Regions from separate parts of the Nonomuraea salmonea genome, predicted to be linked through region 2. Evidence: riboswitches for the same ligand, from Rfam matches in the RefSeq annotation. Region 2 holds a riboswitch; each other region holds the start of a gene.

Region 1 (4,521 bases), on a different contig from region 2:
GCGAGGTGCCGAGCACGACCGTACGCTCGGCGGGGCCCTCGGAGCTGGGCGGCTGCGCGCGCAGCCAGGCGAAGTCGTGGCGGACGAGCTGCACGCCGGCTTCCCGTACGGCTTCGGCGAGCCGGTCGTCCACGGGCAGGGCGGTGAAGACCGACACCTCGCTCAGCCGCAGCCGCAGCGCGGCGGCCAGGCCGAGCACGGCACGCAGCCGTCCCCCCTCGGCGCGGGCCCGCAGCAGCGGCCGGTACGGCCCGGCGGCCAGCAGTTCGAGCAGCCGCAGCGTGGCCAGCCCGTCGTCCACCACGACGACGCGTCCCGGCCTGGACAGCAGCCAGCGCAGCTGCACCCGTCCCGAGAAGGCGTCGCCCACCGCCAGCGCGCGGCGCGGCATGCGCTCACGCGGCTCGGCCAGCTCCAGCCCGCCGGGCAGCGCCATCGAGCGCAGCTCGCGCCGGGTGGCCTTGAGCGGGCGCAGGCCGGCGCGCGGCACGACGGCCGTGGCCGGGCCGAGGAGCCCGGCGTGGTGGGCCTCGACGGCGCACAGCATCTGGAGCGGTGACTCCACCCAGGCCGACGCCTGTTCGACCACTCCTGCCCTCCCGGGTGATGGGCCGTTCACGACCGCTTCAAGCTAGCCCGCCCGGCTTAAGCCGCCAGGAACGCGGCGTGAACAATGGAGGGTATGAACTCGCTCATGCTCAACACGGACGGCGTGCAGATCCCGCAGCTCGGTTATGGCGTCTGGCAGGTACCTGCCGAGGAGGCCGAGCAGGCGGTCACGACCGCGTTCAAGGCCGGCTACCGGCACATCGACACGGCCGCCGCCTACGGCAACGAGGAGGGCGTGGGCCGCGCGGTGCGCAACAGCGGGCTGCCGAGGGAGAAGGTGTTCGTCACGACCAAGCTGGCCAACGGCGAGCACGCCCGCGCCGAGGCCGCCTTCGACGAGTCGCTGGCCCGGCTCGGCCTCGACTACGTCGACCTCTATCTCATCCACTGGCCGATGCCGGGGCAGGACAAGTACCTGCAGGCGTGGAGGGCCATGGAGAAGATCTACCGGGACGGCCGGGCCAAGGCCATCGGCGTCTCGAACTTCACCGTCGAGACGCTCACCAGGCTCATGGACGAGGCCGACATCGTCCCCGCCATCAACCAGATCGAGCTCCACCCCTACTTCCAGCAGCGGCAGATGCGCGAGTTCCACGAGGCCAACGGCATCCTCACCGAGGCGTGGAGCCCGCTGGGGCAGGGCAGGGGGCTGCTCGACGACCCGGCGCTGCGGGTGCTGGCCGACAAGCACTGCAAGACGCCGGCGCAGATCGTGCTGCGCTGGCACCTGCAGCTCGGGAACGTGGTGATCCCGAAGTCGGTGACGCCGGCGCGGATCGCCGAGAACATCGACGTCTTCGACTTCATCCTGGACGCCGAGGACCTGGCGGCCATCGGGGCGCTCAGCCGGGGGCAGCGGCTCGGGCCCGACCCGGACTCGTTCGAGTGACGGATGTGACAAAACGACATTCCTGATATTTCCGGCACCACCGACATAAGCCCATATTTGCCTTCCGTATACGATCGCCGGCGTGCGAGATTTCACTTGGGGAATAGCCGCCACCGGCGGCATCGCCCGTACCGTGGGTGCGGCGATCGTGGCGGAGCCCGGCATGCGGGTGGCCGCCGTGGGAAGCAGGAACCTGGCCAGGGCGCAGACCCTGGCGTCGGATTTGGGCGCCGAGTCGGCGTACGGGTCCTATGAGGAGCTGTGCGCCGACCCGGCGGTGGACGCGATCTACGTCGCCACCCCGCACGCCCAGCACCTGCAGGTCGCCGCCGCCGCCATCGCGGCGGGCAAGGCGGTGCTGTGCGAGAAGCCGCTGGCCGCGACCGTGGACGACGCGGAGAAGATGGTGCGGCTGGCCCGTGAGGCCGGGGTCTTCCTGATGGAGGCCATGTGGATGCGGTTCAACCCGCTCATCAGGCGCATCAAGGAGGATCCCCGCTTCGGGGAGATCCGGTCGGTCCAGGCGAGCTTCGGCTTCGCCCATCCGTACGACCCGGCGCACCGCCTGTGGGCTCCGGAGCTGGGCGGCGGCGCGCTGCTCGACCTCGGGATCTACCCGTTCGGGCTGGCCCAGCTCATCCTGGGCATGCCCACCGGCCTGCACGTCACCGGCTCCCTGGCCCCGAACGGCGTTGACGCGGAGGCGGCCGGCGTCTTGCGTTACCCCGGCGGGCGGCACGCTCTCGTGGCCACCTCATTGCTCGGGAATTACCCGAACGGGGCCAGTGTTGTAGGTACCCAGATGCGGGCGGACATCCAGGCACCGTTCTGGGCACCGCAGCGGATCGTCCTCTCCGGGCCGGCGATGGAGCCGGAAGAGCACGTGCTCGACCCGGCCGACAACGGTTACGCCGGAGAGCTCCGCGAAGTCCGCGCCGCCACGGCCGAAGGCAGGACCGAATCCTCGATCATGCCGCTTGACGAATCCCTTGCCATGATGGGGCTTCTGGCCGAGGCGCGCAGTCAGCTCGGCTGACTTTACTTTTATGGATTTGTAATCCTCTTGCCTCATGTATTACCTTATGGGGCATCTTGAGGCATACGTCCGGTTTGTCCGGCTATGTCAGACCATCGCACGACACATCACAGGATCGTCCTGTGACCGCTGAATCCGCCACGCGCGGAACCGGGGACCCATGTCCTTTGGGGTGAATCGGCACTTCGGTGCCGTAGGGCAGCTTCCACGCCCGAACCCGTCAGCTAACCCGGTAAGCGGCATGGAAGCAAGGAGTAACCCCCTCGATGGCCAAGCATCGTCTTACCGCTGTCTCGAAGAGCACCATCGCCCGCGCCGTCCTCGGCGCCGGCGTCCTGGCCTCGGCCTTCGGCGTCCCCGCCGCGGCCCACGCCGACACCTCCACCGCCGTCGCCGCGGCCACCGCCGCGAAGCACCCGGCCACCGCGCTCGCCGCCCACAAGGCGAGCGAGCGTGACGAAACCAAGATCACCGCCACCGCCGACCAGGTCCTGGCCGTCGCCAGGGCGCAGGTGGGCGTCTCCGAGAACGCCAGCGGCGGCGGGACCAAGTTCCAGCAGTGGTACGCCAACTCCCAGCGTGCCGCCGAAACCGTCGCCCGTGACGGCGGCAGCCGCGCCGCCTACCTGAACGCCGCCTGGTGCTCGATGTTCGTCTCCTGGGTCGGCGAGCAGACCGGCGCCCGCCCGCAGGTCGGCTGGGACGCCTGGACCGTCGCCCACGCCAAGTGGTTCGCCGCCAACCAGCGCTTCGGCCACGAGGCCAAGCCGGGTGCCGTGGTGTTCTTCTCCTGGAAGGGCGGCAAGTCCCTGAGCGACATCCAGCACGTGGGCTTCGTCGTCAAGGACAACCACGACGGCACCATCTCCACCATCGAAGGCAACACCGGCAACGGCAAGGTCGAAGAGCGGGTCCGGCCGAAGTCGCAGGTCGTCGGCTACGGCTACCCCGAGTACGCCGGCTGACCTTCCCTCACGTCCCTCTTCCTGACAGCGGAACGCGCGCCCCTTCCCGGGGGCGCGCGTTCGTCATGTCAGGAGATCGGCGTACGGCCCCGGGATCTGGCTGAGCCGGTCGTGGGTGCCGCACTGCACGATCCGGCCTTCGCCGAGGACGACGATCAGGTCCGCCATCCGCACGGTGGGGAAGCGGTGCGTGATCAGCAACGTGACGGCTCCCGGATGGCCCTTGGCCGCCTCGGCGTAGCGCGCGAAGACCGCGCTCTCGGCCGGTGCGTCCAGCGCGGCGGTCGGCTCGTCCAGCACCAGCAGCAACGGCTCCGTCCGCATCGACCCGCGAGCCAGGGCCAGCCGCTGCCACTGCCCGCCGGAGAGCCGTACACCGTGCTCGAACGTCTCCCCCAGCTCGGTCTCCAGTCCCTGAGGCAGCCCGGCGACCACCTGGCCGGCGTCGGCTCGTTCCAGCGCCCCCGCCACGGCCGCGGGGTCGCGCAGCTTGGGGAGATCCCCCACGCCGACCGTCTCGCCGGCCGTGAGCTCGAAGCGGACGTGATCCTGGAAGACCGCGCCGACCCTGGCCTGCCACGCGTCCTGCGCGAGGTCTCCGAGCGGGCGGCCGTCCACCAGGATCGTGCCACGCGACGGCCGATGCAGCCCGCACAGCAGCTTCACCAGCGTCGTCTTGCCCGACCCGTGCGTGCCGACCAGCGCGACCGTGGCGCCCGCGGGCAGGTGCAGGTCCAGATCGTGGAGCACCTCGCGGGACGTCCCCGGGTAGGTGAAGGAGAGCCCGGCCAGCGTGATGCCGCCGCGCAGCACCGGCGGCGGCGCTGCGGCGCCTCGATCCTGATGGCGGGCGGCCGCGTAGGCGCGGAGCCAGGCGAGGCGGGTGGCGGCGTGCCGGCCTGCGGCGGCCGAGCCGAGGTGGAAGGCGAGGCGGGCGGCCTGGGTGACGAACTGCACACCGACCGTGGCCACCAGCACCACGTCACCCGCCGTGGCCTGACCCCGGCCGGCCAGCCAGGCGG
Region 2 (4,521 bases):
TGGGGCTGCCGGTGGCGCAGCTCGCGCTGGCCTGGCTCGTGCACCGCGGCGCCGTGCCGATCCCGGGGACGCGCCGGGCCGAGAACGCGCGGGCCAACGCCGCGGCCGCCGACGTCACCCTCGACGAGGAGACGGTACGGCGGCTCGAGGCGCTGGTGCCGCCCGGCGCGGTGGCCGGCGAGCGCGGCAACGCCGCCTACCTGGCCAACCTCGACACCTGAGCGGGCACGGGGGCCGGGGCGGGCTCAGGCGGCCCCGCGCCCCCTGGGATGCGGGCGTCAGGCGATCTTGTGGACCCAGTTGTGGGTGTCGGGGCGGGCGCCGTACTGGATGCCGACCAGTTCCTCGCGCACCCGCATGGTGATCGGGCCGGGCGTGCCGTCGCCGATCGTCCATGAGCGGTCGGCGCCCTTGACCGTGCCGACCGGCGTCACCACGGCCGCGGTGCCGCACGCGAACACCTCGGTCAGCTCGCCGCTCTCGCAGCCGGCCTGCCACTCCTCCACGCTGACCAGCCGCTCCTCGGTCTCCAGGCCGAGGTCGCCGGCCAGCTCCAGGATCGAGTCGCGGGTGATGCCGGGCAGCAGCGTGCCGGTGAGCGCGGGGGTGACGAGCTTGCCGCCGATGACGAAGAACAGGTTCATCCCGCCCATCTCCTCGACGTAGCGGTGCTCGTGCGCGTCGAGCCAGACGACCTGGTCGCAGCCGTTCTCGACGGCCTGCCGCTGCGCGACGAAGGCCGCGGCGTAGTTGCCGCCGCACTTGGCGAACCCGGTGCCGCCGGGCGCGGCCCGCGTGTACTCGGTGGACAGCCAGACGGAGACGGGCTTGATGCCGCCGGTGAAGTAGGAGGCCGCCGGGGAGGCGATCACCATGTACCGGTACGTCTTCGACGGGTAGTTGACCCCGAGCGCCGGCTGCGTGGCGATCATGAAGGGCCGCAGGTAGAGGCTGTGCCCCTCGGCGGTGGGCACCCACTCCTTGTCGGTGTTGACGAGCAGGTCCAGCGACTCGACGAACGTCTCCTCGGGCAGCTCGGGCATCGCCATGCGCTGGGCCGAGCGGTTGAAGCGGGTGGCGTTGGCGTACGGGCGGAACATCACGATCGAGCCGTTGGCCTGCCGGTACGCCTTCAGCCCCTCGAACAGCTCCTGGGCGTAGTGGAAGACCGCGGTGGCCGGGTCGAGGACGAGCGGCCCGTACGCCTCGAGGCGCGCGTCGTGCCAGCCCTTACCCTCGGTGAAGTCGATCGAGACCATGTGGTCGGTGAAGACCTGCCCCCACCCCGGGTTCGCCAGTACCTGCTCCCGCTCGGCCGCGGTGCGAGCATGGTCGGAGAGCTGCACGTCGAAGCTGAGCTTCTGAGCGATGGTCATGACGTCGGTCCTTCTCTCTGCGATCTACCGAAACCTACCGGAAGCTGCCCGCTGTCTGCGGTTTCTGCGACGGCCGCGAGAGGCGGCCGCGCCGGGAGGCAGTCCGTACTTCCTATTGTCTCGCTATATGGGATGGCAAGGGGTCAATGGGGGATATAGCCCCCATTTCTCCGTACAGGGACACGAAAAAGCGCCCGGCAGTCCCCTCAGGGCCGCCGGGCGCTCGTGATCGGGCTAGGCGGTCCTAGCCGGATACTCGCGCGGTGATGTCGTCGCCGATCTGCTGCGTGCCGCGCGGGGCGGAGCCCGCGACGCGCGCCGCGATGTCGTCGGCGACGGCCTGCTCCACCCTGGCCGCCTCGGCGCTCAGGCCGAGGTGGTCGAGAAGCATGGCGACGGAGAGGATGGTCGCGGTCGGGTCGGCCTTGCCCTGGCCCGCGATGTCGGGCGCGCTGCCGTGGACCGGCTCGAACATGCTGGGCGCGGCGCCGTCGGGGTTGATGTTGCCGCTGGCGGCCAGGCCGATGCCGCCCGCGATGGCGGCGCCGAGGTCGGTGATGATGTCGCCGAAGAGGTTGTCGGTGACCACCACGTCGAAGCGCTCGGGCTGGGTGACGAAGAACATCGAGGCCGCGTCGATGTGGGAGTAGTCGACGGCGATCTCGGGGTAGTCGGCGGCGACCCGGTTGACGGTGCGCTGCCACAGGTCGCCCGCGAAGGTGAGGACGTTCGTCTTGTGGACGAGCGTGAGCTTCTTGCGCGGGCGCGACTGAGCTTTCTCGAAGGCGTAGCGGACCACGCGCTCGACGCCGTGTGCGGTGTTGAGCGACTCCTGCGTGGCGATCTCGTGCGGGGTGCCGCGCCGCATGGCGCCGCCGGTGCCGGCGTAGAGGCCCTCGGTGCCCTCGCGGACGACGATCATGTCGATCTTCTCGGGCGGGGTGTCGGCCAGCGGGGTGCGCACGCCGGGGAACAGCTTGACCGGGCGCAGGTTGACGTAGTGGTCGAACTCGAACCGCAGCCGCAGCAGCAGGTCGCGCTCCAGGACGCCGGGCGGCACGCTGGGGTCTCCGACGGCGCCGAGCAGGATGGCGTCGTAGCCGCGCAGCTCGTGGAGCACCGAGTCGGGCAACGTCTCGCCGGTGCGGTGATAGCGCGCGGCGCCCAGGTCGTAGTGGGTGGGCTCGATCTTGGTGCCCACGGCATCCAGGACCTTGAGCCCTTCTGCGACGACCTCGGTGCCGATGCCGTCACCGGGGATGACAGCCAGGCGGATGTTACGCGACTCCATGGGCGGTACCTTACCGGCTCGTCTCGACTGACGAACACATCATCTCATTTTCCGGACGTCCGATTTTGCATGTATTGCGACCTTTTGACCGATTCGTTAGAGTCCGTCAGGCCTAATCCACGCAGCAGGTGCGTGGAGCCGGGGACCCACCTCTCCCCCAGGGGCGAATCGGCTTCGCCGTAGGGCTGTCTTCCAGGCCCGAGCCCGTCAGCTAACCCGGCCGGCCGCATGGAAGGACAGACCCCTGTCTCGCATTGCCATCGCCCTGGCGGGTGTCGCCGCCGGGCTCATCGTGTGCCCCCCTCCGGCCTCCGCCGCGCCGACGCCCGCCGGCCCCGGTGAAAGCCGTCACTCCCCCGACACGAACTCCGACCCCGACACGAAATCCGGCCCCGGCACGAAATCCGGCTCCGGTACGAACGCGGCCGGCTCGATCACTCTGACCGGCCCCGAGGTCAAGCGCATCCAGCAGCAGCGCGCGCCCAAGCCGGCCTGGAAGACCGCCCTCAGGTTCGCGATGCACCAGCGCGGCATCCCGTACGTGTGGGGCGGCACGAGCCGCAGCGGGTACGACTGCTCCGGGCTCATGCTCAGGGCGTACCAGAAGGCGGGGATCCACCTGCCGCGCACCGCCGCCGAGCAGTACAACGCGTTCTCCCGGAAAATCAGCTGGAACCATCTCAAGCCCGGTGACCTGGTCTTCTTCAGCGGACTCGGTCACGTGGGCATGATCTCCAAGCCCGGCTACATGGTGCACGCGCCGCACTCGGGCGACGTGGTGAAGGAGGAGAAGCTCTCCGACTGGCGCCGGCAGGCGTTCGTCGGAGCGGTCAGGCCCGACCGCGAGGGCGTCCGTCAGTGGCGCGAGCTGCAGAAACGGCGCGATGACCCCGCCCCGTCGATGCTGACCGCGACCCTCTGACCTTGCACCACCCGGACGAGCGGCCCCGTGCGAACGAGCGCGGGGCCGTTCTGGGCTCACCTGCTTTGGGGGGCTCCGCCGTTGTCACGCCGGTCGAGGGCCATCTGGACGGCCTCGGCCGCCTCGTCCTCTTGGTCCTCGGCACGGTTGTAGGCATACATCTCGTACATGTGGCTCATCTCGCTTCGCGGACGTGTTCCTGAGAAAGGGGGGAAGCCGGACTCCGGTCGCGAGCCCGACCGGGCCTGAATCTCGTGGTCCGGGTCACGGACCGGACGAAGGGACTTGACGGCCGACGCATACGCCGCGCACCGCGGCGGGTCGTCGACCTGCCCTAACAGGCCCCGCCGCGGCAGGTAATGAGTACGAGAACCTGGCGCATCACCGGCTACAGTACCCGAGGACAGTGCTTGGATGTCCTACTATCTCGCATCCTGAGACGCAAAAGGGCCGCCACCCGAAACGGGTGACGGCCCTGCGCAGGTCAGAGGGTCAGTCCTCCAGGTCGACCGAGCGGCCGCTCTCGGCGCCGATCTCGGCGCCGATCTGCTCGACCACCTCGGCCGGGATCGCCGAGTCGACGGTCAGCGCGATGAGCGCCTTGCCGCCCTTGACGTCACGGGCCACCTGCATCGAGGCGATGTTGATGCCGTGCTCGCCGAGCAGCCGGCCGACCACGCCGACGACGCCGGGGCGGTCGGTGTAGGTGTAGAAGCACAGGTGGGCCGTCGGCTCGATCTCCATCTCGAAGCCGTTGACCTCGACGATCTTGGTGATCTGGCGCGGCCCGGACAGCGTGCCCGACACCGAGACCGTGCGGCCGTCGGCCAGCACGCCGCGCACGGTCACCAGGTTGCGCCAGTCGGGGCTCTCGGAGCTGGTGACCAGCTCGACCGCGATGCCGCGGTCCTTGGCCAGCAGCGGCGCGTTGA
Region 3 (4,521 bases), on a different contig from region 2:
ACTGGCCGAGGGCAACGTGCCACCGGCGGCCGATCCCGTGCTGGTGGCGGCGGCAGCCTATCTGACCCGGCCGCCGGGTTGGGCGGAAATGATCGAAACCGCCCGAGCCGACCTCGAACGTTCGGCCGTGGCGGCGGAGGGCTCCGAGCGCGAGGAGGCGGTCGCCCGCCTGCGCGAGCAGCTCGCCGCCCAGAAGACCGCCGCCAAGGAGGAGGCCGACCGGCTGCGCGAGCAGCTCAAGGCGGCCCGCGCGGAGAACTCCGACCTGCGCCGCAAGCTCCACGACGCCCGCGAGCGGGCCAAAGCGGCGGTGCGGCGGGCCGAGGAGATGGAGCACGCCGCCGAGGAGGCCAGGACCGCCGCCTCCCACGCGGGCAGCGGCGCCGAGGCCGAGCTGCGGCGGCTGCGCGAGCGCCTCGCCGACGTGGAGAAGCAGCTCGAAGCCTCGCGCCGGGCCGCCCGCGAGGGAAGGAGCATCGAGGACGCCCGCATCCGCGTGCTGCTCGACGCCCTCCAGGACGCCTCCGCCGGGCTGCGCCGGGAGCTGGCGCTGCCGACCACGATCAGCCGGCCCGCCGACTCGGTCGCGGCGGTCACCGGCGAGCGCCCCAACGTCCGCGGCGTGCCCGCCCGCGCGCTGGCCGACGACGACCCGCAGCTGCTCGACCAGCTCCTCGCGCTGCCGCAGGTGCACCTCATCATCGACGGCTACAACGTCACCAAGACCGGCTACGGCACGCTCACCCTCGCCGACCAGCGCACCCGCCTCATGAACGGGCTCGGCGGCCTCGTCGCCCAGACCCGCGTCGAGGTGACGGTGGTCTTCGACGGGGCGGAGCTCAACGCGCCGGTGCAGGTGGTGGCGCCGCGGGGGGTGCGGGTGCTGTTCAGCGCGCCGGGGGAGATCGCCGACGACCTGATCCGCCAGCTCGTCCGCGCCGAGCCGCCGGGCCGGGCCATCGCCGTCGTCTCGTCCGACCGCGAGGTGGCCGAGTCCGTACGCCGGATGGGAGCCAGACCCGTTCCGTCTGGTTTGCTGCTGCGCCGACTGAGTCGCGCCTAAGTTACGAATTGGTAGGTTTAGCACTAGCTCACCCGCCACTTCTGTACTATTTCGCCCCAGATGTAAATCCTGGGGAGGGCGATACAGTGAGGTTTGGCCGGGTGCCGATGGCCGCGGGTCTCGCGTTCGGACTGATGCTGACTCCGATGGGAGCGGCTCTCGCTGATCCCCAGCCCACGCTGGCCCAGGCGAAGGCCAAACTGGAGAAGCTCAACGACAAGGCGGACAAGGTCGTCGACCGGTACAACACCGCCACCGAGCGCTACAAGAAGGCCAAGGGCACCTACTCCTCGCTCGACACGAGCTACAAGCGCAAGCTGGCCACCGTCGCCGACCTGCGCGCCCAGGTGGCCGGCATGGCCGTCGACAGCTACAAGCTGGGCGAGGACATCACCTCATGGCCCGGCATCTTCGGCTCGAACGACCCCCAGGGCCGCCTGTCCGGGCTCGCCGTGGCCGGGCAGCTCTCCCAGGAACGCCTGCAGAAGCTCGCCGCCTTCGACCGGGAGAACCGGGGGCTGAAGATCGAGCGGGACAAGGCGCAGAAGGCGCTCAAGGCCGCCGACAAGGAACGCGACGCCGTACAGAAGGAACGCTCGGAGATCCTCAAGCTGGTCGCGCAGCAGAAGAAGCTGCTGAAGAAGCTGGGGGCGTACAACCCGGGCAACCCCAACAGCACCGGCATCAAGTACACCGGGCCGGCGTCGGGGAGCGCGGCCTCGGTGCTGCGGTTCGCGTACGCGCAGGTCGGCAAGCCGTACGTGTTCGGCGGCACCGGGCCCGGCGGGTACGACTGCTCGGGGCTCACGCAGGCGGCCTGGCGGGCCGCCGGGGTCTCGCTGCCCCGGACGACGTGGCAGCAGTGGGCCTGGGGCCAGAGCCGGCGGGTCTCCCTGGACGCGCTGCAGCCCGGCGACCTCATCTTCTCCGAGGGCCTGGGACACGTCAGCATTTATGCGGGCAACGGGCAGATCGTCCACGCGCCGCAGACCGGCGACGTCGTCAAGGTCGTCAAACTCTCCGCCTACGGCCGCAACCTCGTCGGCGCCATCCGCCCGTAGCCGGCCATCCGGCTCCTGGCCCCCGGCCCCCGGCATCCAGCTTCCGGCTCCGGGCGATCCGGCCGCCGGGGCTTACTGCGTGACAGCGGGGGTTCCGGCCTGGCGTCGGCTCCTGGCGCTCGCCGTTCCGCACGCCCCTCATCGCGGTCGCGTTCAGCATCAGCACTCTGCGCAAGCGGTGGCCGCTCGGCTGTGATCCATGTCGCAGCTCATCTACGAAGATCGATAGTTGCCAAGGTCCTTGATCGGCGTGCTTCGACGGGCGTGACCTCCTGATCGGTCACTACTAGGGCGAGTCGTACAAAGGGTGGATTTTTCGGGGTGAGCGTCCCTCGCGTCCGGCCGGCCAGCGGGGGCGAGAAGGGTGTTCGCGTTTGTGACTGCTGTGACTCATGTGACTGCTGGGACCTGACAAAAGCCCGGGAAAGCAAGTGTGAGTGAGGTCACATTTTGGTCACAAGACCTGGGGTTCCAGCAGGGGTTTCAAGTCTGACAAATCCCGCTATCCGATCTTTACAGGGCCATTCACGCTTTGCAGATTCTTGACCCTTCGGCGTAGCTTCTGGCGTCGTCGCGGTGAACAAGCCATGTCGCCGCGAACCGGCATCGGTCCCTCCCGATGTGAGACAGACAAAAATCCGCCGGTCGGCCCTGATATCCCCATCGCACTTCTGATCGGGGTGCCGACCTGCCGAATCCGTGCAGCCAGGAGGCACGGAGCCGGGGACCCAGCGATCCCACGTTCCCCAAGGGATCAGGGGTGAATCGGCGCGCCCATCGCGCCGTAGGGCGACTTCCACGCCCGAATCCGTCAGCTAACCCGGTAGGCGTTCGTGGAAGACACAAGGAGAAATCCTGTCTAACTCCCTGCAGAACCCCCGCCTGTCCCGCCTTGCCCTGAGTGGTGTCGCACTCACGATGACCGTGACGGCCGGAGGTATGGTCCTCCATGCTCCGGCAGCTCAGGCGGCGACGACCCGCGAGACCAGTGCGGCGGCCGGCACGACGGTGAAGGCGGCGACCACCGCCCGCACCACGGCGTCGGCGAAGGCCCGTAAGAAGGCCGCCAAAGCCGCCCGGCAGAAGGCGAGGGCCGGCAAGGCCGTCGCCGTGGCCAAGAAGCAGATCGGTGACCCGTACCGTTACGGGGGCACAGGACCTGGTTCGTTTGACTGCTCAGGCCTCGTCCAGTTCGCCTGGAAGAAGGCCGGCGTCAAACTCCCGCGCGTGACGAACAGCCAGTTCGCCCGCACGAGGAAGAAGGTCTCCTGGCGCCATCTCAAGCCAGGTGACCTGATGTTCTTCAACGGGCTCGGCCATGTGGGCATGTACGTCGGCAAGGGCAAGATGATCCATTCACCGCGGACAGGTGAACGGGTACGCATCGACAAGCTGAGCGGATGGCGAAGGTCGTCCTTCGTCGGCGCCGTCCGTCCCGGCGTGTGAAGAAGCCCCGTCCGGATCCTCCCCGATCCGGACGGGGCTCTCGCGTTCCCGAGCTTCGACTCGTGGGGTGCGTACGGGGGCTCTCGCGTTCCCGACCCTTGACCCGCAAGGCAGCGCATACGATCGGGCACTGTGTCCGAGCAGGTGAGCCGACGAGCCGCGGTGACCGGGCTGGTGCTCCTCGCCGTCTCGGCCGCCGCTCCGCTGCCTGACGCGCCCGTCCTGCCTGCGCAGGCGCGCGACCTGTGGCCGGGGCTCCACGTCGTACGCCGCGGCCGGTGGTCCACGGTCGTGGGCCACGACGCCGCGGGGCTCGACGAGCTGGCGCGCAGGGCCGATACGGCGGGCCGGAGGGTGTCGGCGGTGCTCGCCCGCTCCGTACGCCCCCTGATCGTCGTCCCGGCCGGCGCCCGTGAGGCCGCGCGCCTGGCCCGGGTGGGCGGGGTGGACGGGCTCGCGGCGGTGGCCGACGGCGCGCGGGTGATCGTCGTCCCCGAGGCGTTCGCCACCCTCAACCCCGTCGGCAGGGACGTCGTCCTCGCCCACGAGCTCACCCACGTCGTCGCCGGCACCGACAATCTGCCCGTCTGGCTGTACGAGGGTTTCGCCGACTACGTCGCCTACCGCGACGCCGGACTGCCCGTGGCGACGGCCGCCGCCGAGCTGGCCGCCGAGGTGCGCGCCGGGCGCCTCCCGACCGTTCTGCCCGGACCTGCGGCTTTCGCGGCGGACGGGGGTGACCCGGCCGGGCTCGCGCGGGCGTACCAGGAGGCGTGGCTGGCGTGTCGCTTCCTCGCTGACCGGTTCGGTGAGGGGACCCTGGTGAGGCTCTACCGTGCGGCCCGCGTGGACGGGGCCGATCGGGCGCTCGCCGCGCTCGGGCTCTCCGTCGCGACGCTGACCGCGCGGTGGCGCGCGTACGTGCGGGATCAGCTCGTATGAAGGGGAGGC

What was found. A riboswitch is a leader RNA that binds a small molecule or an ion and turns the genes downstream of it on or off. The one in region 2 is predicted to bind cyclic di-AMP.
Region 1: it holds a riboswitch for cyclic di-AMP, as region 2 does, so the genes downstream of both, ACFFR3_RS12970 (CHAP domain-containing protein) here and ACFFR3_RS27990 (C40 family peptidase) in region 2, are expected to answer to the same signal.
Region 3: it holds a riboswitch for cyclic di-AMP, as region 2 does, so the genes downstream of both, ACFFR3_RS15305 (C40 family peptidase) here and ACFFR3_RS27990 (C40 family peptidase) in region 2, are expected to answer to the same signal.

Annotation. Positions count from the first base shown of each region.
Region 1 covers NZ_JBHMCF010000011.1:564,454-568,974, forward strand. Annotated here, with positions in the region: gene ACFFR3_RS12955 (hypothetical protein) at 1-589, opposite strand, end outside; gene ACFFR3_RS12960 (aldo/keto reductase) at 683-1,498, shown strand; gene ACFFR3_RS12965 (Gfo/Idh/MocA family protein) at 1,581-2,534, shown strand; cyclic di-AMP (ydaO/yuaA leader) riboswitch at 2,652-2,788, shown strand; gene ACFFR3_RS12970 (CHAP domain-containing protein) at 2,801-3,499, shown strand; gene ACFFR3_RS12975 (ATP-binding cassette domain-containing protein) at 3,563-4,521, opposite strand, start outside.
Region 2 covers NZ_JBHMCF010000034.1:53,675-58,195, reverse strand. Annotated here, with positions in the region: gene ACFFR3_RS28005 (aldo/keto reductase) at 1-221, shown strand, start outside; gene ACFFR3_RS28000 (branched-chain amino acid aminotransferase) at 279-1,376, opposite strand; gene ACFFR3_RS27995 (3-isopropylmalate dehydrogenase) at 1,621-2,667, opposite strand; cyclic di-AMP (ydaO/yuaA leader) riboswitch at 2,767-2,908, shown strand; gene ACFFR3_RS27990 (C40 family peptidase) at 2,960-3,589, shown strand; gene serA (phosphoglycerate dehydrogenase) at 4,082-4,521, opposite strand, start outside.
Region 3 covers NZ_JBHMCF010000011.1:1,065,147-1,069,667, reverse strand. Annotated here, with positions in the region: gene ACFFR3_RS15315 (NYN domain-containing protein) at 1-1,063, shown strand, start outside; gene ACFFR3_RS15310 (C40 family peptidase) at 1,210-2,124, shown strand; cyclic di-AMP (ydaO/yuaA leader) riboswitch at 2,804-2,969, shown strand; gene ACFFR3_RS15305 (C40 family peptidase) at 3,064-3,570, shown strand; gene ACFFR3_RS15300 (gluzincin family metallopeptidase) at 3,703-4,512, shown strand.